Regions from separate parts of the Actinomadura formosensis genome, predicted to be linked through region 3. Evidence: riboswitches for the same ligand, from Rfam matches in the RefSeq annotation. Region 3 holds a riboswitch; each other region holds the start of a gene.
What was found. Region 3 has a riboswitch for cobalamin ahead of cobN (cobaltochelatase subunit CobN). Riboswitches for the same ligand answer to the same signal wherever they lie in the genome.

Region 1 (4,732 bases), 3.2 Mb from region 3:
GGTCGTCAAGGCGTTCGACACGCTCAGGGGATGGCGCCCCCAGGAGGACGCCGGCCGGCCCATGCTCGAACACGGCCGCGGCCTGGAGATCATCGACCTGCTGACCCGGGGGCGGTGGGGGCACCACCCGTCCCGGTCCCGGCTCCGGACACCGGCCGTCCGCGGCAAGGCGACCTGGATCGCCCTGCCGCTCCCGCGTTCCGCGCGCCGCCGGCGGCACGCCTGGAGGCGGGACGAGCCGCACGCGACGAAGGACCTGCACGCGCTGCTCGTCCAGCGCGGCGTCGAGCATCTCAGCCCGCGGGACGAACTCGGCGTCCGCGTCCTGTCCGGAAACGGCGACCTGACCGTCTGGTGCGAGGCGGCGACGTTCCGCTGGCACGCCCGCACCGGCGAGACCGGACGGCTCCCGATCGCCGACATCACCGAGGTCTGCGAGGAACTGGTCCGGCTGCACGAGTGCATGAACGACTAACCGGTGAACGGCCGCCGCATGGCCCGGGTGGGGGCGGGCCATGCGGCGGCGGGGGTCAGCCGGCCAGGTCCGCGCGGACGCGGCGGGCGGCCGCGACCATGTTCCGCAGCGACGCCTCGGTCTCGGGGTAGGCGCGGGTCTTCAGCCCGCAGTCGGGGTTGACCCACAGCCGGCCCGGTTCGACGGCCCGCAGCGCGCGGCGCAGATTCTCCTCGATCTCCTCGGCGGCGGGCACGCGCGGCGAGTGGATGTCGTACACGCCGGGGCCGATGCCGTTCCCGTAGCCGGCGGCGCGCAGGTCACCGACGAGCTCCATGTGCGAGCGGGCCGCCTCCACGCTGGTCACGTCCGCGTCCAGCGCCCCGATCGCGCCGATGATCTCGCCGAACTCCGAGTAGCACATGTGGGTGTGGATCTGCGTGGCGTCCCCGACCCCGGAGGTGGCCAGCCGGAACGCGCCGATCGCCCAGTCGAGGTAGGCGGGCCGGTCGGCCTCCCGGAGCGGCAGCAGCTCGCGCAGCGCCGGCTCGTCCACCTGGATGACGCGGATCCCGGCGGCCTCCAGGTCGGCGATCTCGTCGCGGAGGGCGAGGGCGACCTGCCGGGCGGTCTCGGCGAGCGGCTGGTCGTCCCGGACGAACGACCAGGCCAGCATCGTCACCGGCCCGGTCAGCATCCCCTTGACCGGCCTGCTCGTCAGCGACTGCGCGTACGTGGCCCACTCCACCGTCATCGGACGGGGCCGCGCGACGTCGCTGTGCAGGATCGGCGGGCGGACGTACCGCGACCCGTACGACTGCACCCACCCGTGCTCGGTCGCCGCGTACCCGTCGAGCTGCTCGGCGAAGTACTGCACCATGTCGTTGCGTTCCGGCTCGCCGTGGACGAGGACGTCCAGGCCGAGTTCCTCCTGGAGCGCGATCACGCGGGCGATCTCGTCCTTCATGGCCCTGACGTACGCGTCGCCGGTGATGCGCCCGGCCCGGCGGTCGGCGCGGACCCCGCGGATCTCGGGGGTCTGCGGGAACGAGCCGATCGTGGTCGTCGCCAGGTCCGGCAGGCCGAGCGCCTCCCGCTGCGCGGCGAACCGGACGGCGCGGTCGCCGCGGCGCGTGTCGCCGATGCTTCCGAGCCGTTCGCGGACCGCCCGGTCCGTGCCCGCCTCGGGGAGGGGCGCGCTTTGCGGGACGGGAACGTCCTCGCGCAGCGCCCGTCCGAGCGCGACGACCTCGGCGACCTTCTGCCGGGCGAACGCGAGCCGCCCCCGGACGCCCGGGTCGAGGGCCGTCTCGGCGTCCAGGTCGATCGGGACGTGCATCAGCGAGCAGGACGTGCCCACCACGAGCTGATCGACGAGACCCAGCACGGAGGCGCAGGTGGACAGCGCCCTGCCCGAGTCGGTGCGCCATACGTTGCGCCCATCGACCACGCCCGCCACGAGCGTCTTGCGCGGCAGCCCGCCCACGGACGCGAGTACGTCGACGTTGCCGGGCCCGGCGACGAAGTCCAGGCCGACGGCCTCGACCCGGCTGCGGGCCAGAACCCGCAACGCGTCCGCACCGACCGTGCCGAAGTAGGTGGCGACCATCAGGTGCGGCCTGCTGGTGAGCTGCCCGAGGCGCGCGTAGGCGCGGGCCAGCGCGTCGATCTCCTCCTCGCTCCGGTCGGCGGCGAGGACCGGCTCGTCCAACTGCACCCACTGCGCGCCCGACCCGGCCAGGCGCTCCAGCACCTCGGCGTAGACGTCGACCAGGCCGTCCAGCAGGTCGAGCGGACGGAACCCCTCCACCGCCGGCTTGGCCAGCAGCAGATACGTGAGCGGCCCCACGAGCACGGGACGCGTGTCGATGCCGAGCGCCTTCGCCTCCCGGTACTCGGCGAGCGGTTTGGCCGCCGCCCCGTACGCCAGCCGGAACCGGGTGTCCGGCCCCAGCTCGGGGACGATGTAGTGGTAGTTGGTGTCGAACCATTTGGTCATCTCAAGCGGCGGGACGTCCTGGACCCCGCGCGCCATCGCGAAGTACCGGTCGAACCCCATCAGGTGCCGGTACCGGTCGGGGACGGCGTCGAGCAGCACGCTCATGTCGAGCATCTGGTCGTAGAACGAGAACGTGTTCGACGGGATCGCGTCGAGCCCGGCGTCGCGCAGGCCCGTCCAGACCTCGGCGCGCAGGTCGGCGCCGGTCTCGGTGAGGGCGTCGGCGTCGACGCGTCCCGCCCAGTAGTCCTCGGTGGCGAACTTCAACTCCCGGTGCGCCCCGATACGGGGATATCCGAGGATCGTCGTGTGCATGGCGGCTTCCCTCGCTGTGCCACGGGCGGACCCGCGGGAGGGCGCACGGCATGACGAAGCCGTGTCGCAGGCCGTCCCACGAGACCGCGGACCACCGCGCGCCGGCCGGCGCGCGGGCGGAGGCAGGTCTTCGGACTCGCGGGCGCCGCCTCGAAAGGCGTCCTACTGGCCGTCGCTTCCCAGGCCGTACGGCCCAGTGCGTGATGACGGCGGTCGTTCCCGCTCACCGCTGCGGGGCAGTCCCGGACTCGCACCGGGTTCCCTCTTACGACGTCCGCACCCGTCCGGGCACGGACGAACCATCCGCACCCCGAGTCTACCGACGGCGGACGATCAGGGCCGCGATGAGAGCCGCGCCCCCGGGTTCAGCCGCGCTGCGCGCCGTCCGGCCAGATCACGCGGACGGGGATGCGGCGTTCCCGGGCGCAGGCGACGACATCGGCGGTGCCCCCGTAGCCGCGCGCGGGCTTCCCGTCCCACACGGCCCACAGTTCGTCCGCGCGGTCGAGCATGTAGACGCTGGCCGCCATGTAGGCCCTGGACTCGGACTTCGTGAAGTCAAGCCGATGGACATCCCTCGCCTTGGAGGCGATGCGGTCGTACTCCGCACGCACCGCTTCGGGAAGCCCGTCCCTGTACTGCCGCGCGGGAACGATGACCTCGACGGCCCCGCCATGGTCCAGGACGGCGCGGGCGAACACCTGGTCGGCGCCGTCCGCCAGGCAGGACAACCCTGTGATCTCCCCCTCGGTGGAGGCGAGCAGCCCGCGTATGGCCTGGTCTACGAGCCGCTCTGTCTCACTCGGCAATCCTCGGTGACCGGATATGGCAATACGTGGCAAGGCGTGTCCTTCGGACAAGGGTCGAACTTGCGTACCCCGGCGGTCATCGGTGGCCACCTCAAGCATGACGGCGGCCTTCTCCCCGTCAAGGGGACGGACGCGCAGGCAAGGGGCGGGCGACCTTCCACCCCGATCTCCTCGAACCGGTCCGGCGCACGGAGTGAGTGAAGACGGGAGAGCCTCCGTCCGCGACTGGCGGACGGAGGCTCTTCATGCCTGCCGGAGGGCGGCCTTGCTAGGCCACGTCATGGGCTCCGTGCTTGATGGCGGCGGCCAGCCGGCGGAATTGCTCGGCCGGGAGCGTGATGCGGGGGCCGTCCGGGTCCTTGCTGTCGCGCATGCCGATGTGACCGGAGAGGCTCGCCACCTCCACACAATTGGACTGCGCGCCCCCGCCGCTGCGCTTCGATTTGCGCCACTGGGTCATGCGTACTCCTCCAATTCGGCCCCCAGAGGGATCCGAGATAGGTCGGCTATGTCCCTAATCGAGTCGTACCTTACTGCTAACAGATTGGGTCGCGTCTGGCGGTGCTCCGCTAATCTCATTGATGCCCTGCTCGTACGAGGTCGCGGTGCATAGCCTGGAAACATGAGCACTCGGAGCGTTGGGCGACGCTTACAGGAGTGGCGTAAGCGGCGCGGGATCACCCGGCGGGAACTCTCGGATCTTGCCGGAGTCTCCCTGTCCCTGATCCGCAAGCTCGAACAAGGCGAACGGCAGGACACCCGGCTGGAGACCCTGCGCAAGTTCGCTGCCGCTCTCAAGATCCCGACGTCCGAGTTGATCGGGGGCTCCGCATCCGACGAGGTGACGGGCGTCGATACAGAGCAGTGGAGTGCCGTCCGGGAGGCGCTGCATGGGCGCCCGAGAGACGAAGTGGCCGAGGAACCCACAGTAGAAGGCGTTGCACGGTCCCTGGCGTCCGCGATGCCGCTCTTCTCCTCAGACCGTTACCCGGACCTCGCCGTCCTGCTCCCGCCACTTCTGCGGGACGCCGAGGCGCTGGGCGCGGAAGGGCGCCAGGTCCGGGCGCGCCTGCTGCAGCACACCGGTTGGCTGCTGGCGCAGACTCGGCAGTTCGACGCCGCTGACCTGGCGCTGCGCCGGGCACTCGATGACGC
Region 2 (4,732 bases), 2.6 Mb from region 3:
ATGAACAGGTTCAGCGAGTGCGCCTGGTCGATGTAGGGGGTGCGGGCGGCGGCGAGGTCGATCAGCGCCTTCTGCGGCAGTTCCCAGGCCGTCCGGTACAGGGACCGCATCTCCTCCGGCAGGTCGACCAGGCCCTGGACGGAGCCGTTCGCCCTCTTGATCGCCTCCCGGACCGCCGGCGTCCACAGCCCGAGCGACTTCAGGTCGTCCACGAGGTAGCCGTTGATCTGCAGGAACTCGCCGGACAGCGTCTCGCGCTTGAACAGGTTGGACACCTGCGGCTCGATGCACTCGCAGCAGCCCGCGATGGACGCGATCGTGGCGGTCGGCGCGATCGCGATCAGCAGCGAGTTGCGGAGCCCGACCTCGGCGACGCGTGCGCGGAGCGCGGCCCATTCGCGGGGACGGGCCGGGGCCGCGTCCGGGAAGTGGTCCACGTGGAGCCGGCCGCGGGCCGTGCGCGTCATGCCGTAGGCGGGCAGCGGGCCGTGGAGAGCGGCCAGGTCGGCGGACGCGTGGTAGGCGGCCAGCGCGATCTCCTCGGCGATGCGGGTGGACAGGGCGCGGGCCTCGTCCGAGTCGAACGGCAGGCGGAGCGTGAAGAAGACGTCCGCGAGCCCCATCACGCCCAGGCCGACCGGCCGCCACTTGCGGTTTGCCTTCTCCGCCTCCGGCGTGGGGTAGAAGCCCCTGTCGATGGTGCGGTCCAAGAACCGGACGGCCGTGCGGACCGTGGAACGAAGCCGCTCCCAGTCGACCCCAGCGGAAGTGACGTGCGCGGCCAGATTCACCGATCCGAGGTTGCAGACGGCCGCCTCGCCATCGCTCGTCACCTCAAGGATCTCCGTGCACAGGTTCGACAGGTGCACGGTCTGGCCCGGCTCGGCGGTCTGGTTGCAGGCGCGGTTGGCGGCGTCCTTGAACGTCATCCAGCCGTTGCCCGTTTCGGCGAGCGTCCGCATCATGCGCCCGTACAGCTTGCGGGCCGGGAGCTGCCGGACGAACCGTCCGTCCCGCTCGGCCGCCCGGTACGCCTCGTCGAACGCCTCGCCCCACAGGTCCGCCAGCTCGGGGACCTCTTGCGGGTCGAACAGCGACCACGTCGCGTCGGCCTCGACGCGGCGCATGAACTCGTCCGGGATCCAGTTGGCGAGGTTCAGGTTGTGGGTGCGGCGCGCGTCCTCGCCGGTGTTGTCGCGCAGTTCGAGGAACTCCTCGATGTCGGCGTGCCACGGCTCCAGGTACACGCAGGCCGCGCCCTTGCGGCGCCCGCCCTGGTTGACGGCCGCGACGGACGCGTCCAGCGTGCGCAGCCACGGGACGATCCCGTTCGAATGCCCGTTGGTGCCGCGGATCAGCGAGCCGCGCGAGCGGACCTTCGTCCAGGAGATCCCGATGCCGCCCGCGTACTTGCTGAGCCGCGCGACCTGCCCGTACCGCTCGTAGATCGACTCCAGCTCGTCGCGCGGCGAGTCGAGCAGGAAGCAGGACGACAGCTGCGGGCGGCGCGCCGCCGAGTTGAACAGCGTCGGCGAACTCGGCAGATACGACAGCGTGCTGAGCAGCCCGTACAGCTCGGCCGCCTCCTCGACACCGTCGGCCAGCCCGCACGCCACCCGCAGCAGGAAGTGCTGGGGCCGCTCCAGGACGAGCCGCGACCGCGGATGCCGCAGCAGATACCGGTCGTAGAGGGTGCGGAGCCCGAAGTACTCGAAACGGTCGTCGGCGGACTCGTCGATGAGGGCGTCGAGGGCGGGCGCGTTGGCGGCGGCGAACGCGGCCGGGGCGTCCGCCAGCAGGCCCTCCCGGTGCGCGGCGGCGATCGACTCGGCGAACGCCGTGACGCCGGCGGACGCCGCCTCGTCCCGGATCCGGCGGCCGAGCAGCCGCGCGGCGACCCTGGAGTATCCGGGTTCGGCGGGCACCAGCGCGGCGGCCTCGCCGATCGCGAGGTCCCGCAGCGCCGCCACGTCCAGCCCGTCCCCGGACCGGACGGCGGCCAGCACCCGTCCCGCCTCGACGTCCGGTACCCCGTCGCAGGCCGCCTCGACCTCGGCGGCGATCTCCGCCGCCGGCGGCGCGGCCAGAGCCTGTGTCACGTGCATCTCCCCTCGCAAGCGCCTCGCGGAGGCATGCGAACGGGACACGGCGGCACGCCGCGCTCCGCCCCCGGTCCACCCGCGAGACCTGGACGTGTCGGGCTGGCAGGTCTTCGGACTCGCGGGCGCCGCCTCGAAAGGCGTCCTACTGGCCGTCGCTTCCCGGGCCGCGCGGCCCAGTGCGTGATGACGGCGGTCGTTCCCGCTCACCGCTGCGGGGCAGTCCCGGACTCGCACCGGGTTCCCTCTTGCGACGCCCCCGCCGCGAACGACGGGGGCGAACCAGCACGGGATTGAACCCTACATGTAGTTGACGATCTTTGCGCAACCCCAAGATGTTGGGCGTGTCACGCGGAACTTAGGGTCGCCTGCACGGCCGCCGCAGGTGCTGGGACGATGGTCACCGTCATGCCCGTCCATCCCCCGCCGTTCCGGACCGCACGCGCGGTGGTGTTCGCCACCGTGTGCATCACCCTGACCGTTCTCGGGCACGTCCTCGCGGGTGGCGCCGCGGTGCCGGGGTGGGCGGCGGCGACGGGATTCGGCGCGGTGCTGGGCGTGACGCTGCTGCTGGCGGGCCATGAACGCTCACTGGCGACGATCCTCGGCGGGCTCCTCGGCGGGCAGTTCGCGCTGCACACGCTGTTCACGCACTCGGCCGCCCAGGCGACCCACCACACTCCCGCCATGCACGCGGCCATGGCGCACGGCGCGGACACCGTGGCGGCGCCGGCCGCGCACGGCGGCGACAGCCTCGGGATGACGCTCGCGCACTGCGTGGCCGCGCTGGTCGCGGCGTGGTGGCTGCGGCGCGGCGAGCGGGCCGCGTGGACGCTGGCCCGCCGGGTCGCCGCCGTCGCCGACCGCCCGGTCCGGCTGCTGCTCGCCCTGCTCGCCATCGAGGCGGCGAACCCCCCGCGGCCGGTCGCGGTGGTCCCGGCGGCGGACGCCGTCCCGGCCGCCGGCCGCGTGCTGCGGCATCAGGTCGTCCGGCGGGGTCCCCCCGCGCGTTCGGGGGCGCTCGCACACCGCTGAAGCGGGCGCCGTACGTCACCGGACGCCGATCCCCGGCCATCCGGCTCTTCCCGTACGACTCGAACGGAGTTCCGCCATGCCTTTCGTCCCGCATGCGCGCCGCCTCGGCGCCCTCGCGGCCCTGTCCGCCGCGTCCGTGCTCGGCCTCGCCACGGCCGCGTCCGCCCACGTCACCGCCAACCCGAAGACCGCCGAGCAGGGCTCGTACACCAAGGTGGCGTTCCGGGTGCCGAACGAGCACGGCAACGCGTCCACGACCAAGCTCGTGATACACCTGCCGGTCGAGCATCCGCTGGCGTCGGTGTCGGTGCGTCCCCTGCCCGGCTGGACGGCGAAGGTGGAGAAGTCGAAGCTGCCGGAGCCGATGAAGGCCCACGGCGGCGAACTCACCGAGGCCATCACCACGATCACCTGGACCGGCGGCAAGATCGAACCGGGCCAGTTCCAGGAGTTCGACGTGTCGATGGGCCCGCTCCCGGCCGACACCGACCAGATGATGTTCAAGGCCGACCAGACGTACTCGAACGGCGAGGTCGTCAAGTGGGAGGAGGCCCCGGCGGACGGCGCCGCCGAACCGGAGCACCCGGCCCCGTCGCTCAGGCTCCTGCCGAAGGGCGACGCGCAGACGGCCGGCCTGACCGCGAACGTGAAGCCCGCCGCCGAGGCGGCGCCCGATGACGGGACGGCCCGGCTGCTCGGCGGCATCGGCATCGCGGCCGGTGTGATCGGCATCGGCGTGGGCGGCTACGGCCTGACCCGCGCACGGAGCCGGTCATGAGGCGCCTCGCGGTCATCTTCGTGACCATGGGAACGGCCCTGGCGCTGACCGCGGCCCCGGCGTCCGCCCACACCACGCTGACGTCGGCGAGCCCGGCGAAGGACGCGACGGTCAAGGCACCGTCCGAGATCGTCCTGACCTACGCCGACCCGGTGCGGCTGCCGCGCGTGGTGGTAACGGACGCGTCGGGCGCGCAGCGCCAGGCGGGGGCGGCCCGTGCGGTGGACAACAAGGTCACCCAGCCGATCCACGGCACGCTGCCGAACGGCGAGTACACGGTGGGCTGGCGCGTCGTCGCCTCCGACGGTCACCCGGTCGAGGGCACCTACACCTTCACCGTGAGCGGGTCACGGGCCGCCGCCCAGCCCGCCCCCTCGGCACCGTCCCCGACGAACACCACGTCCACCCAGGATTCGGGCGGCTCCTCGGGCTGGCTATGGATCGGCCTGCTCGCCCTGGCCGTCGCCACAGCAGCCAGCGCAATCACCTGGCTCCGCCGCTCCCGGTCCAAGGGCTGACCGCCGCACCGCGCATCGGGGTCACAGGCCGGCGCGACCGCTCGCCGGTCGTGCCGGCCTGTGACGTATGTCCCCTTCAGCAGTGGGTTGTGTTTTCCAACTAACGATTGCTACCTTCGCGTAACCCACCGCCAGTCGAACTTGCGAGGAGAGCCGTGAACCCATCAGACACGCGGACCGCCGATACCGCCGCGCCGGCACGGCCGGCACGCTTCGGGACGGTCTTCGCGATCGTCGTGGCCGGGGTGGCGATGTCCAACCTCGACCTGTTCATCGTCAACGTGGCGCTGCCCCAGATCGGC
Region 3 (4,732 bases):
CGGTAGCGCTCCAGCAGCGAGCCGGCCATCGCCTGCCCGGTCTCCCAGGCGAGGCGGCTGGGGACGGCGCGCGGGTCCACCGAGTAGAAGTTGCGGCCGGTCGGCAGGACGTTGACCAGGCCGCGCAGCGGCGACCCGCTCGGGCCCGCCGGGATGTAGCCGCCGTCCAGGGCGTGCAGGACGTGGTCGAGTTCGTCGGACGTGCGGGCCAGGCGCGGGACCATCTCGGTGGCGGCGAACTCCAGGACGCGCCGCACGGGCTCGCGGCGCTCGGCCGGGACCCGCCGGGCGGCCTCTTCGGCCGCGTCCGCGGACCAGGCGGCGTCCTCCATGGCCTGGACGAGTTCGCGGGCGGTGGTCTCGGCGGCGTCGACGTCGGCGAGGGCCGCGCCGCCGTCCTCGCTGAGCCCCAGTGCCTCGCGCAGGCCGGGGAGGGTCTCGCGGCCCGACCACATCTGCCGGGCGCGGAGCATGGCCAGCACCAGGTCGACGCGGGTGTCCCCCTCCGGGGCCAGGCCGAGGACGTGGAGGCCGTCGCGGATCTGCGCGTCCTTCACCTCGCACAGCCAGCCGTCCACGTGCAGCAGGAAGTCGTCGAACTCGGTGTCGTGCGGGCGGTCGTCCAGGCCGAGGTCGTAGTCGAGCTTCGCGGCCTGGATCAGCGTCCAGATCTGCGCGCGGATCGCCGGGAGCTTCGCCGGGTCCATCGCGGCGATCGTGGCGTGCTCGTCGAGGAGCTGTTCGAGGCGGGCGATGTCGCCGTAGGTCTCGGCGCGGGCCATCGGCGGGACCATGTGGTCCACGAGGACGGCGTGCGCGCGGCGCTTGGCCTGCGTCCCCTCCCCCGGGTCGTTGACGAGGAACGGGTAGATCAGCGGGACGTCGCCGAGGGCCGCGTCGGTGCCGCACGACGCCGACATGCCGGCCGCCTTGCCGGGCAGCCACTCCAGGTTGCCGTGCTTGCCGACGTGCACGATGGCGTGCGCGCCGAACTCCTCCGACAGCCAGCGGTAGGCGGCCAGGTAGTGGTGGCTGGGCGGCAGGTCGGGGTCGTGGTAGATCGCGATGGGGTTCTGCCCGAAGCCGCGTGGCGGCTGCACCATCACGACGACGTTCCCGGCGCGCAGGGCGGCGAGGACGATGTCGCCGTCCTGGACGAACAGCTCGCCGGGGGGCGGGCCCCAGTGCCGTTCCATCCCCTCCCGCAGGCCGCCCGGGAGGGTGCGGTACCAGCGTTCGTAGGACGCGGCCGAGATGCGCACGGGGTTGCCCGCGAGCTGCTCCTCGGTGAGCCAGTCCTCGTCCTGGCCGCCGGCCGCGATGAGCGCGTGGATGAGCGCGTCGCCGTCCCGGTCGCGGACGCCGGGGAAGCCTTCGCCGAGGTCGTAGCCGGCGTCGCCGAGGCGGGCCAGCAGCCGGACGGTGCTCGCCGGGGTGTCGAGGCCGACGGCGTTGCCGACGCGCGAGTGCTTCGTCGGATACGCCGACAGCATCACGACGATGCGGCGCCCGGCGGGCGGGGTGTGGCGGAGGCGGCCGTGCCGGACGGCGATCCCGGCGACGCGGGCGGCCCGCTCGGGGTCGGCGCGGTAGACGGTGAGGCCGTCCTCGTCGATCTCCTTGAAGGAGAACGGGACGGTGATGATGCGCCCGTCGAACTCGGGGATGGCGACCTGCGACGCGGCGTCCAGCGGGGACAGGCCGTCGTCGCTCGCGTCCCAGTCGGCACGGCTCGTGGTGAGGCAGAGGCCCTGCAGGATCGGGACGTCCAGCGCGGCGAGGGCGCCCACGTCCCACGCCTCGTCGTCGCCGCCCGCCCCGGCCGTCGCGGGGCGCGAACCGCCCGCCGCGAGCACGGTCACGACCAGCGCGTCCGCCGCGCGGAGCGTGTCCAGCAGCGCGGGCTCGGCGGTGCGCAGCGACGAGCAGAACACCGGCATCGCCCGCCCGCCCGCGTCCTCGATGGCGGTGCACAGCGTCTCCACGAACGCGGTGTTCCCGGCCATGTGGTGGGCGCGGTAGTACAGGACGCCGATGACCGGGCCCTCGGTGGTGCGGGCCGCGCGGTCGAGCCGTCCCCACGTCGGCGTGGGGGCGGGGGGCGCGAAGCCGTATCCGGTCAGCAGCACGGTGTCGGACAGGAACGCGTGCAGCTCGGCCAGGTTGGCGGGCCCGCCGTGCGCGAGGTAGGCGTGCGCGTCGGCGCAGACACCGCCGCTCACGCCGCCCCTGAGACGGGACAGTTCCATCAGTTCGGCGTCGGGGGCCTGCTCGCCGCCGAGGACGACCACCGGGCGGGGCCCCGCGAGCAGCGCGTCGAGGCCGTCCTGCCAGGCGCGCCGGCCGCCGAGCAGCCGCACCACGACGAGGTCGGTGCCCTCCACCAGGGCGGGAAGGTCGTCCACGCGGAGGCGCGCGGGGTTGCCGAGCCGGTAGGCGGCGCCGGACGCGCGGGCGCTCAGCAGATCGGTGTCGGACGTCGACAGCAACAGGACGGTGCCAGCGGACACGGCCGTTCCTCCCCCTGGGGTCCTCGCCCCGGTCGCGGGTGTCGCGACGGCAGGAGTCTCCTGGCTCCCGGATCGACGCTCGCCCCGGCCTTCCCGTCCGCGTGGACAGTGGCCTCAAGCGGGGTTCGCTCCCCGGTCACAGTGGCGGGACCGCGCCGGATTCGCACCGGCTTCCTCCCTTTGCCATCGTCTGGGAGAAGAGTACGGCAGCGCGGCGCGCCCGCAAAGTGTGGTTAACATCCTCCCCGTGCCGAATGCCCGCGTGCCGGATGCCCCCCTGCCGAATATCCCCGCGCCCAATGCCAGAGCCCGCCCCGACGCGTGCCCGGGGATGCTGCGGACCCACGACGCCGCCGACGGGCCGCTGGCGCGCGTCCGCGTCCCGGGCGGCGCGGTGTCCGCCGCGCAGCTCCGCACGCTCGGCGGCGCCGCCCGCGAACTGGGACTCGACGTGATCGAGCTCACGTCCCGCGGCAACCTGCAACTGCGCGGCGTCCGCGACCCGGCCGCGCTCGCCGGACGGCTGGAGGCGGCGGGCCTGCTGCCGTCGCCGTCCCACGAACGGGTGCGCAACATCGTCGCCTCCCCGCTGGGCGGGCGCGGCACGCGCGGCGTCCTGGCGACCGATCCGCTGGTCACGGCCCTGGACCGGGCGCTGTGCGCGCACCCCCGGCTGGCCGCCCTGTCCGGCCGCTTCCTGTTCGCGCTGGACGACGGCACCGGCGACATGACCGCGCTGGACGCCGACCTGACCTGCACCCCGGCCGGTCTCCTCCTCGCCGGGACGCTCCTGGTGCCCGGTGACGGCGTGCCCGGTGACGGCGTGCCCGCGGTCGCCCTGCTGCTCGCGGCGGCCGACGCCTTCCTCGCGGTCCGCGGGGACGCGTGGCGGCTGGCGGAGGTACCGGGCGGCGCGCGGCTCGTCGCCGAACGGCTGGGCGGGACGCTCACCGGCGCGCCGGGCACCCACGCCCCTCCCGTCCCGCACGCCGGGATCGTCGGGCAGCGGGACGGGCTGGTCGCGCTGGAGGTCGTGCCGCCGCTCGGACGGCTGGCGGGGACGGGGGCCGAAGCGCTCGCGGAGGTCGCGGACGAGGTGCGCGTGACGCCCTGGCGGAGTGTCGTGCTGCGCGACCTGCGCCGGGACGAGGCGGAGCGGATCGCCGCCCGGCTCGAAGCGGCGGGGTTCGCGGCGGGCGCCGCCTCGCCGTGGGTCGGGGTGACGGCCTGCACGGGCGGCCCCGGGTGCGCGAAGTCGCGGGGGGACGTGCAGGGCGAGGCGCGGCGCTGGGTGGCCGGCCTGGAGCGCGCCCCCGCGGTCCCCGTCCACTGGGTGGGCTGCGAGCGGCGCTGCGGGACGCCCCGCGGCCCGGTCGTGCTGAAGATGCCAGGGGAAGGACAGGAATGATCGACTACGTCCGCGACGGCGCGGAGATCTACCGGCGGTCGTTCGCGACCATCCGCGCGGAGGCCGACCTGGCCGGCCTGCCGGACGACGTGGCGCGGGTGGCGGTGCGGATGATCCACGCCTGCGGCATGACCGACCTCGTCCAGGACCTGGTGTGGTCGCCGGGCGTGGTGGAGCGGGCGCGGGCGGCGCTGCTCGCCGGCGCGCCGGTCCTGTGCGACGCGCGGATGGTCGCGTCCGGCATCACCCGGGCCCGGCTGCCCGCCGGCAACGAGATCGTGTGCACGCTCGGCGAGCCGGAGGTGCCCGGGCTGGCGGCGCGGCTCGGCACCACGCGGAGCGCCGCCGCGCTGGAGCTGTGGCGCGGCCGGCTGGACGGCGCGGTCGTCGCGGTCGGCAACGCGCCGACGGCGCTGTTCCGGCTGCTGGAGCTGGTGGAGGCGGGCGCGGGACGCCCGGCCGCGGTCCTCGGGATCCCGGTCGGGTTCATCGGCGCGGCCGAGTCCAAGGAGGCGCTCGCCGCGAGCGGCCTGGACCATCTGGTGGTGCGCGGGCGGCGCGGCGGCAGCGCGATGACGGCGGCGGCGGTCAACGCCATCGCGAGCGAGGCGGAGTGATGACGGGACGGCTGTTCGGCGTGGGCGTCGGGCCCGGCGACCCGGAACTGGTCACGGTGAAGGCGGCGCGGCTGATCGAGACGGCCGACGTGGTCGCCTTCCACTGCGCGCGGCACGGGCGCAGCATCGCCCGGTCGGTGGCCGAGCCGTACCTGCGGGACGGCCGGATCGAGGAGCAGCTCGTCTACCCGGTGACG
Region 4 (4,732 bases), 3.3 Mb from region 3:
CCCGGCGCGGATACCCGGCCGCGATGCGGCCGACGGCGAGATCGGTGAAGACCAGTTGCAGGCCGCCGATCGCCAGGTTGGGCATCACGGCCAAGGGAGCGGTCCACGTGAGGAGCAGGACCGCGAAGGCCGGCAGCGGATTGCGCCGCAGCAGCGTCATGACGAGCACCGTCAGCACGACCACCGCAAGGAATTCCACGTCGAGGAGCCCGTTCGGCAACCCGACGTAGACGACGACCGGGTAGAGGGCGGCCCCGCCCCAGGTGAGGACCCTCCACGAGACGTGGCGTACCCGGCTCAGCGGTTGCGCGACCATGCGGCGAGCGTAACCACCCTCCCCCGCCGGCACATTGGCCCAGAGGCGTAATTCTCCGGGCTACAAGCGGCCGTCAGGAATGTGGCCGGCGGTCCGATGACCGTTGAGCGTGGCGCCCGACACCGTTATCCGCATGAAGCGCTGGGTGTCATTGGTTCTGGCTCTCGAAATCCTTGGAATCGTTCTTTTCTCCATTATCTACGACTCGCTGGATTTCCATATCTACTGGCTGGGCGGGCACGCCGTAACAGATGACGCGAGGCTCTACGAGGAGCAGCTCGCCGACCACTGGTTCACCAACACGCCTTTCATGGCCGCGTTGTTCACTCCGCTGTCCGCGTTGCCGCTCCGACCGGCCCGGATGCTGTGGCAACTGGCCTCGCTGGCGGCCTTCGCATGGGCCTGCCGGACGACGCTGAAACTCACGGGCCGCCGCGCTTCCCCGGCCGCCGTCGTGGCGGCGGGGCTGCTCCTCGAACCGATCTGGCACTCGTTCTTCCTCGGCCAGGTCAACCTGTTCCTGCTCGCCCTCGTCCTCGCGGACATGCACCGCGTCGCCCTCGGCCGTCCCGCCGGAATCGGCATCGGCATCGCGACCGCGATCAAGCTGACCCCGGCCGTCTTCGTCGTCCTGCTCCTGGTGACGCGGCGGACGAGGGACGCTTTCACGGCGACCGCGACCTTCGCCGTCTGCACCCTGCTCGCCTGCTTCATCGCCCCGGACGCGTCCCGCCTCTATTGGCTGCGCACGTTCTACGACACGTCACGCGTGGGCGTCCCGTACATCAGCAACCAATCCCCGTACGGCGCGCTGACCCGCATATTGCGGGGGACGGGCGAGGTGGGCGACTGGTACACCGCCATTCCGCTGACCATCGGCGTCTTCGGCCTCACGGTCGCCGCCCTATGGGCAAGGCGAGGCGACTGGCTGAGCGCGACAGCCGTCACAGGCGCGACCGGCCTGCTGGTCTCCCCCATCTCCTGGGCGCACCACTGGGCATGGATCGTCCCGGCACTGGCGGTCCTGATCCGCAACAACAACCGGAAGACCGCCCTGGCCGGCTACATCCTGTTCGCACTGTCTCCGCTGTGGTGGACGCCCCATAACGGCCACCCGCTCGAATACGGCTTCCACATCCTGCTGACCCCCGTCGCGAACTGCTACCTGCTGGCCGGCGTGTTCTTCCTCGTCCACATGGCCGTCCGCCTTCGGAACACCCCGTACGTTCTCACCAGCGGTCGTGGTGGACGGCTGCGTCCAGCGGACGGCGCCGGCGCCAGCCGTGCCGTTCGAGATCCGGAGCGGATTGGAGACGGGTGACCGGGCCGAGGCAGAGCCAGGCGACCGGACGGATGGCCTCGGGAATGCCGAGCAGGTCGCGCAGGTACGGTTCCCGATAGAACGACACCCACCCGACGCCGAGGTTCTCCACGGTGGCGGCGAGCCACAGATTCTGGATGGCCAGGCAGACCGAGTACAGCCCCGCGTCGGCGATCGCGTGCCTGCCCAGGACCGCCGGGCCGCCGCGTTCGGGATCGTAGGTGACCACGATCGACAGGCTGGACTCCAGAATCCCGTCGATCTTGATCCGCGCGAAGCGTTCGGCGGCGGCGCCCGTCAGGGTGGCGGCGAAGGCGGCGCGTTCCGACTGGACGTGGTCGTAGAACGCGCGCCGGGCGGCGGGATCGCCCACGAGGATGAAATCCCATGGCTGCGACAGCCCGACACTGGGCGCGGCGTGCGCGGCCTCCAGGACCCGGTCGAGGACGTCCGGCGGGATCGGCGCGCCGGTGAATTCGGCGCGCACGTCACGGCGGCGGTGGATGGCGTCATAGACGTTCACGGCAGGCTCCCGCTGCATCGGGCCGCCGTGAACGGCGGCCGTTCGGAGCGAGGCCGGTCTTCGGACTTCCGGATCGACGCTCGACCACCCGCCTTCCCGGCCGGACGGCCAGTGGCTGCGCGAACGCGCCTGGGTGGCAGCTCCCCGGTCACCGCGGCGGGCCCGTGCCGGAATTCCACCGGCTTCCCGATTCTCCCCACATGGGGCACCCCGCGTCAGTTCATGCCACCCGCGACTCTACCGCCCCGCTGATCTTCGAACACCACGGCGGTCACCGTCCCCGACGACCACGAGCGAGCCGAGCATCCGCCGGCATACGTGATCGGCCGTTCGGGCGCGTGGGCTCGTCATCGGTGGCGGGTGTCCTTACCGCCGGCCGGCGCCCGGGACGTCCACTTCGGTGGCGAGGATCCGGCCGGAGCCGGGTGCGACCGGTTCGGTCTCGGTCATGCCGCGCCATTCGGCGGCGGTGATGAACAGCGTCCTGCCGTCCGGGCCGCCCAGCGCGCAGGCGAAGCCGCCGCGGTCCAGGTGGACGGTTTGCAGGATCTCGCCGCCCTCCGCGACGCGCACGCAGCGCCGGTTGGGGACGTCGGCGTACCAGACCGCGTCCTCCGCGTCCACGCAGATGCCGTCCGGGGCGGCGGCCTCCCCCAGATCGGCCCAGACCCGGCGGCCCGACAGCCCGCCGTCCGCGTCGATGTCGAAGGCCACGAGATTGTGGCGGTAGGAGTCCGCGACGATCAGTGTGGACTTGTCGGGCGTCACCGCCATTCCGTTGGGGAACGCGATGTCGTCCGCCACCTGGCGTACCGAGCCGTCCGCGACCAGAGAGACGGACCCGGGCTTGGACACTTCACCGGACATCGGGTCGAAGCCGACGGCGTTGACGTAGAGGCCGCCGCGGCCGTCGGCGACGACGTCGTTCCAGCCGGATGGGCCGAGTTCGGCGTGGGCGACCAGGGTTCCATCGGGGTCGCGGCGCAGCAGCCGCCCGTCCGCCGACGAGACGATCATGAGCCGGTCGTCGAGCCATGCCGTGCACAGCGGCAGCGACCTCACCCGCGCGACCACTTCGGCGGCACCGTCCAGGCCGACGGCGACGACCTCGCCCGCGGACCAGTCGGAGAAGTACAGCCGGTCCCCGTGCCAGCGCGGCGACTCGACCAGTCCCCGGCCGTCCAGCAGCGTTCTGACCTCGCCCATCGTCATCACCACCCGTCTCGGACGCCGGCCCGGTGCCGGCCGTCCCATCCTCCATACGAACGGCGACCGGCTGGATCGACGGAAACCGGGCCGCAAAGCGGAGTGCCGCTTTCTGAGTACCTCGAATCGGGGAGGTACGGGCCATACTCGAACTCGCGATCCTCGGCTTCCTGGCCGAACGTGACATGCACGCCTACGAGCTGCGGCGGCTCACCGCGCCGGACGACCTGGAGATCTCCGACCGCAACCGGCACTTCGTCCTGCTGGCCTTCCCGCATCTGCTGCCGTCGGCCGAGGGCCGGTCCGCGGTCCTCCAGCGGCGCCTCGACTTCCTCGACGACCCGCAACGCGGATTCTTCGCCGGAGACGGCCGGGCGCTCCGCCATGACGAGCTCGCATCGCCGTTCCAGGCGGGCATCCAGCACATCGCCCGGGTGACGTCCACCGCCGAGCGGGACTGGCCGGCCCGGACGCTCGCGACCCTCCGTCCCGGAGCCTCCCCCACCTGAATACACACTGGAGGGCGGTCGAGTGTGTATCGTGTGGCCCATGGCGAGACTCAACATCACGCTCCCTGACGAGCTTGCCGCCACGTTGCAGGGGCTCGCCGAGGACAAGAAGATCGCCTCGGTGTCCGGGTTCCTCGCGGACGGGGCGCGCCTCAAGCTGGCCTACCTGCGGGACGCCTCCACGATCGACGACCTGTTCGGCCCGCCGAGCCCCGACGAGCAGGCGATGGTGAACCGTCTCGTCGAACGCGGCACGCCGGACCGCAGGGACGTCGCGTGATCACCGGTCACGTCTTCGACGCGACCGCCCTCCTGGACCTCGCCACCGGCAAGACCATCTATGTCCGTGCCCGGCTCCGCGCGTCCATCGCGCAGCACGCGACCATCGTCATCCCCGCCACCGCGCTCGCCCGCGCGTGGCAGATCGTCCCGGACCACGGCCGCACCGTCCTGGAGCGGCTGCCCGGCATGCAGGTCGTGCACGTGGACGACCTCGACCACGTGATCGCGCAGCAGACCGGCCTCCTCGTCACCACGATCCCCAACCTGGGGATCGACGCGGCGCAGGCCGCGTGGTCCGCCCGCTGGCGGCGCTGGCCGCTGATCACCGCCGATCCCGACGTCTACGAGGCCGTCCCCGGCGTCCGGGTCGAGCAGATCCCGTAAAAGCGCCGTTTACGCGGCCGGCTCGGGGTACCAGAGACAGATGCCGACAAGTGACGACCGCGGATTGCTGCGCATCTATCTGAACGACCATCTGACCGGGGCGGCCGGCGGGGTGGAACTGGCCCGCCGGGTCGCGCGGGCGCACCGCGACTCCGGCGACGCCGAGCGCCTGAGACGGCTGGCGGACGACA

Region 1: linked by a shared signal. The riboswitch ahead of metE (5-methyltetrahydropteroyltriglutamate--homocysteine S-methyltransferase) and the one ahead of cobN (cobaltochelatase subunit CobN) in region 3 are both predicted to bind cobalamin.
Region 2: linked by a shared signal. The riboswitch ahead of ACQP1N_RS32930 (ribonucleoside-diphosphate reductase subunit alpha) and the one ahead of cobN (cobaltochelatase subunit CobN) in region 3 are both predicted to bind cobalamin.
Region 4: linked by a shared signal. The riboswitch ahead of bluB (5,6-dimethylbenzimidazole synthase) and the one ahead of cobN (cobaltochelatase subunit CobN) in region 3 are both predicted to bind cobalamin.

Annotation. Positions count from the first base shown of each region.
Region 1 is NZ_CP192011.1:366,132-370,863, forward strand. It holds gene ACQP1N_RS01685 (ATP-binding protein) at 1-475, shown strand, start outside; gene metE (5-methyltetrahydropteroyltriglutamate--homocysteine S-methyltransferase) at 531-2,768, opposite strand; cobalamin riboswitch at 2,873-3,088, opposite strand; gene ACQP1N_RS01695 (hypothetical protein) at 3,134-3,577, opposite strand; gene ACQP1N_RS01700 (DUF397 domain-containing protein) at 3,846-4,037, opposite strand; gene ACQP1N_RS01705 (helix-turn-helix domain-containing protein) at 4,200-4,732, shown strand, end outside.
Region 2 is NZ_CP192011.1:7,013,870-7,018,601, forward strand. It holds gene ACQP1N_RS32930 (ribonucleoside-diphosphate reductase subunit alpha) at 1-2,099, opposite strand, end outside; cobalamin riboswitch at 2,187-2,401, opposite strand; gene ACQP1N_RS32935 (MFS transporter) at 2,496-3,134, shown strand; gene ACQP1N_RS32940 (YcnI family copper-binding membrane protein) at 3,211-3,912, shown strand; gene ACQP1N_RS32945 (copper resistance CopC family protein) at 3,909-4,430, shown strand; gene ACQP1N_RS32950 (MFS transporter) at 4,586-4,732, shown strand, end outside.
Region 3 is NZ_CP192011.1:4,430,744-4,435,475, forward strand. It holds gene cobN (cobaltochelatase subunit CobN) at 1-2,510, opposite strand, end outside; cobalamin riboswitch at 2,564-2,711, opposite strand; gene ACQP1N_RS21130 (precorrin-3B synthase) at 2,758-3,918, shown strand; gene ACQP1N_RS21135 (precorrin-8X methylmutase) at 3,915-4,535, shown strand; gene cobJ (precorrin-3B C(17)-methyltransferase) at 4,535-4,732, shown strand, end outside.
Region 4 is NZ_CP192011.1:1,160,116-1,164,847, reverse strand. It holds gene ACQP1N_RS05455 (sensor histidine kinase) at 1-316, opposite strand, end outside; gene ACQP1N_RS05450 (glycosyltransferase 87 family protein) at 450-1,637, shown strand; gene bluB (5,6-dimethylbenzimidazole synthase) at 1,546-2,160, opposite strand; cobalamin riboswitch at 2,195-2,388, opposite strand; gene ACQP1N_RS05440 (SMP-30/gluconolactonase/LRE family protein) at 2,527-3,366, opposite strand; gene ACQP1N_RS05435 (hypothetical protein) at 3,552-3,875, shown strand; gene ACQP1N_RS05430 (hypothetical protein) at 3,916-4,155, shown strand; gene ACQP1N_RS05425 (hypothetical protein) at 4,152-4,541, shown strand; gene ACQP1N_RS05420 (hypothetical protein) at 4,582-4,732, shown strand, end outside.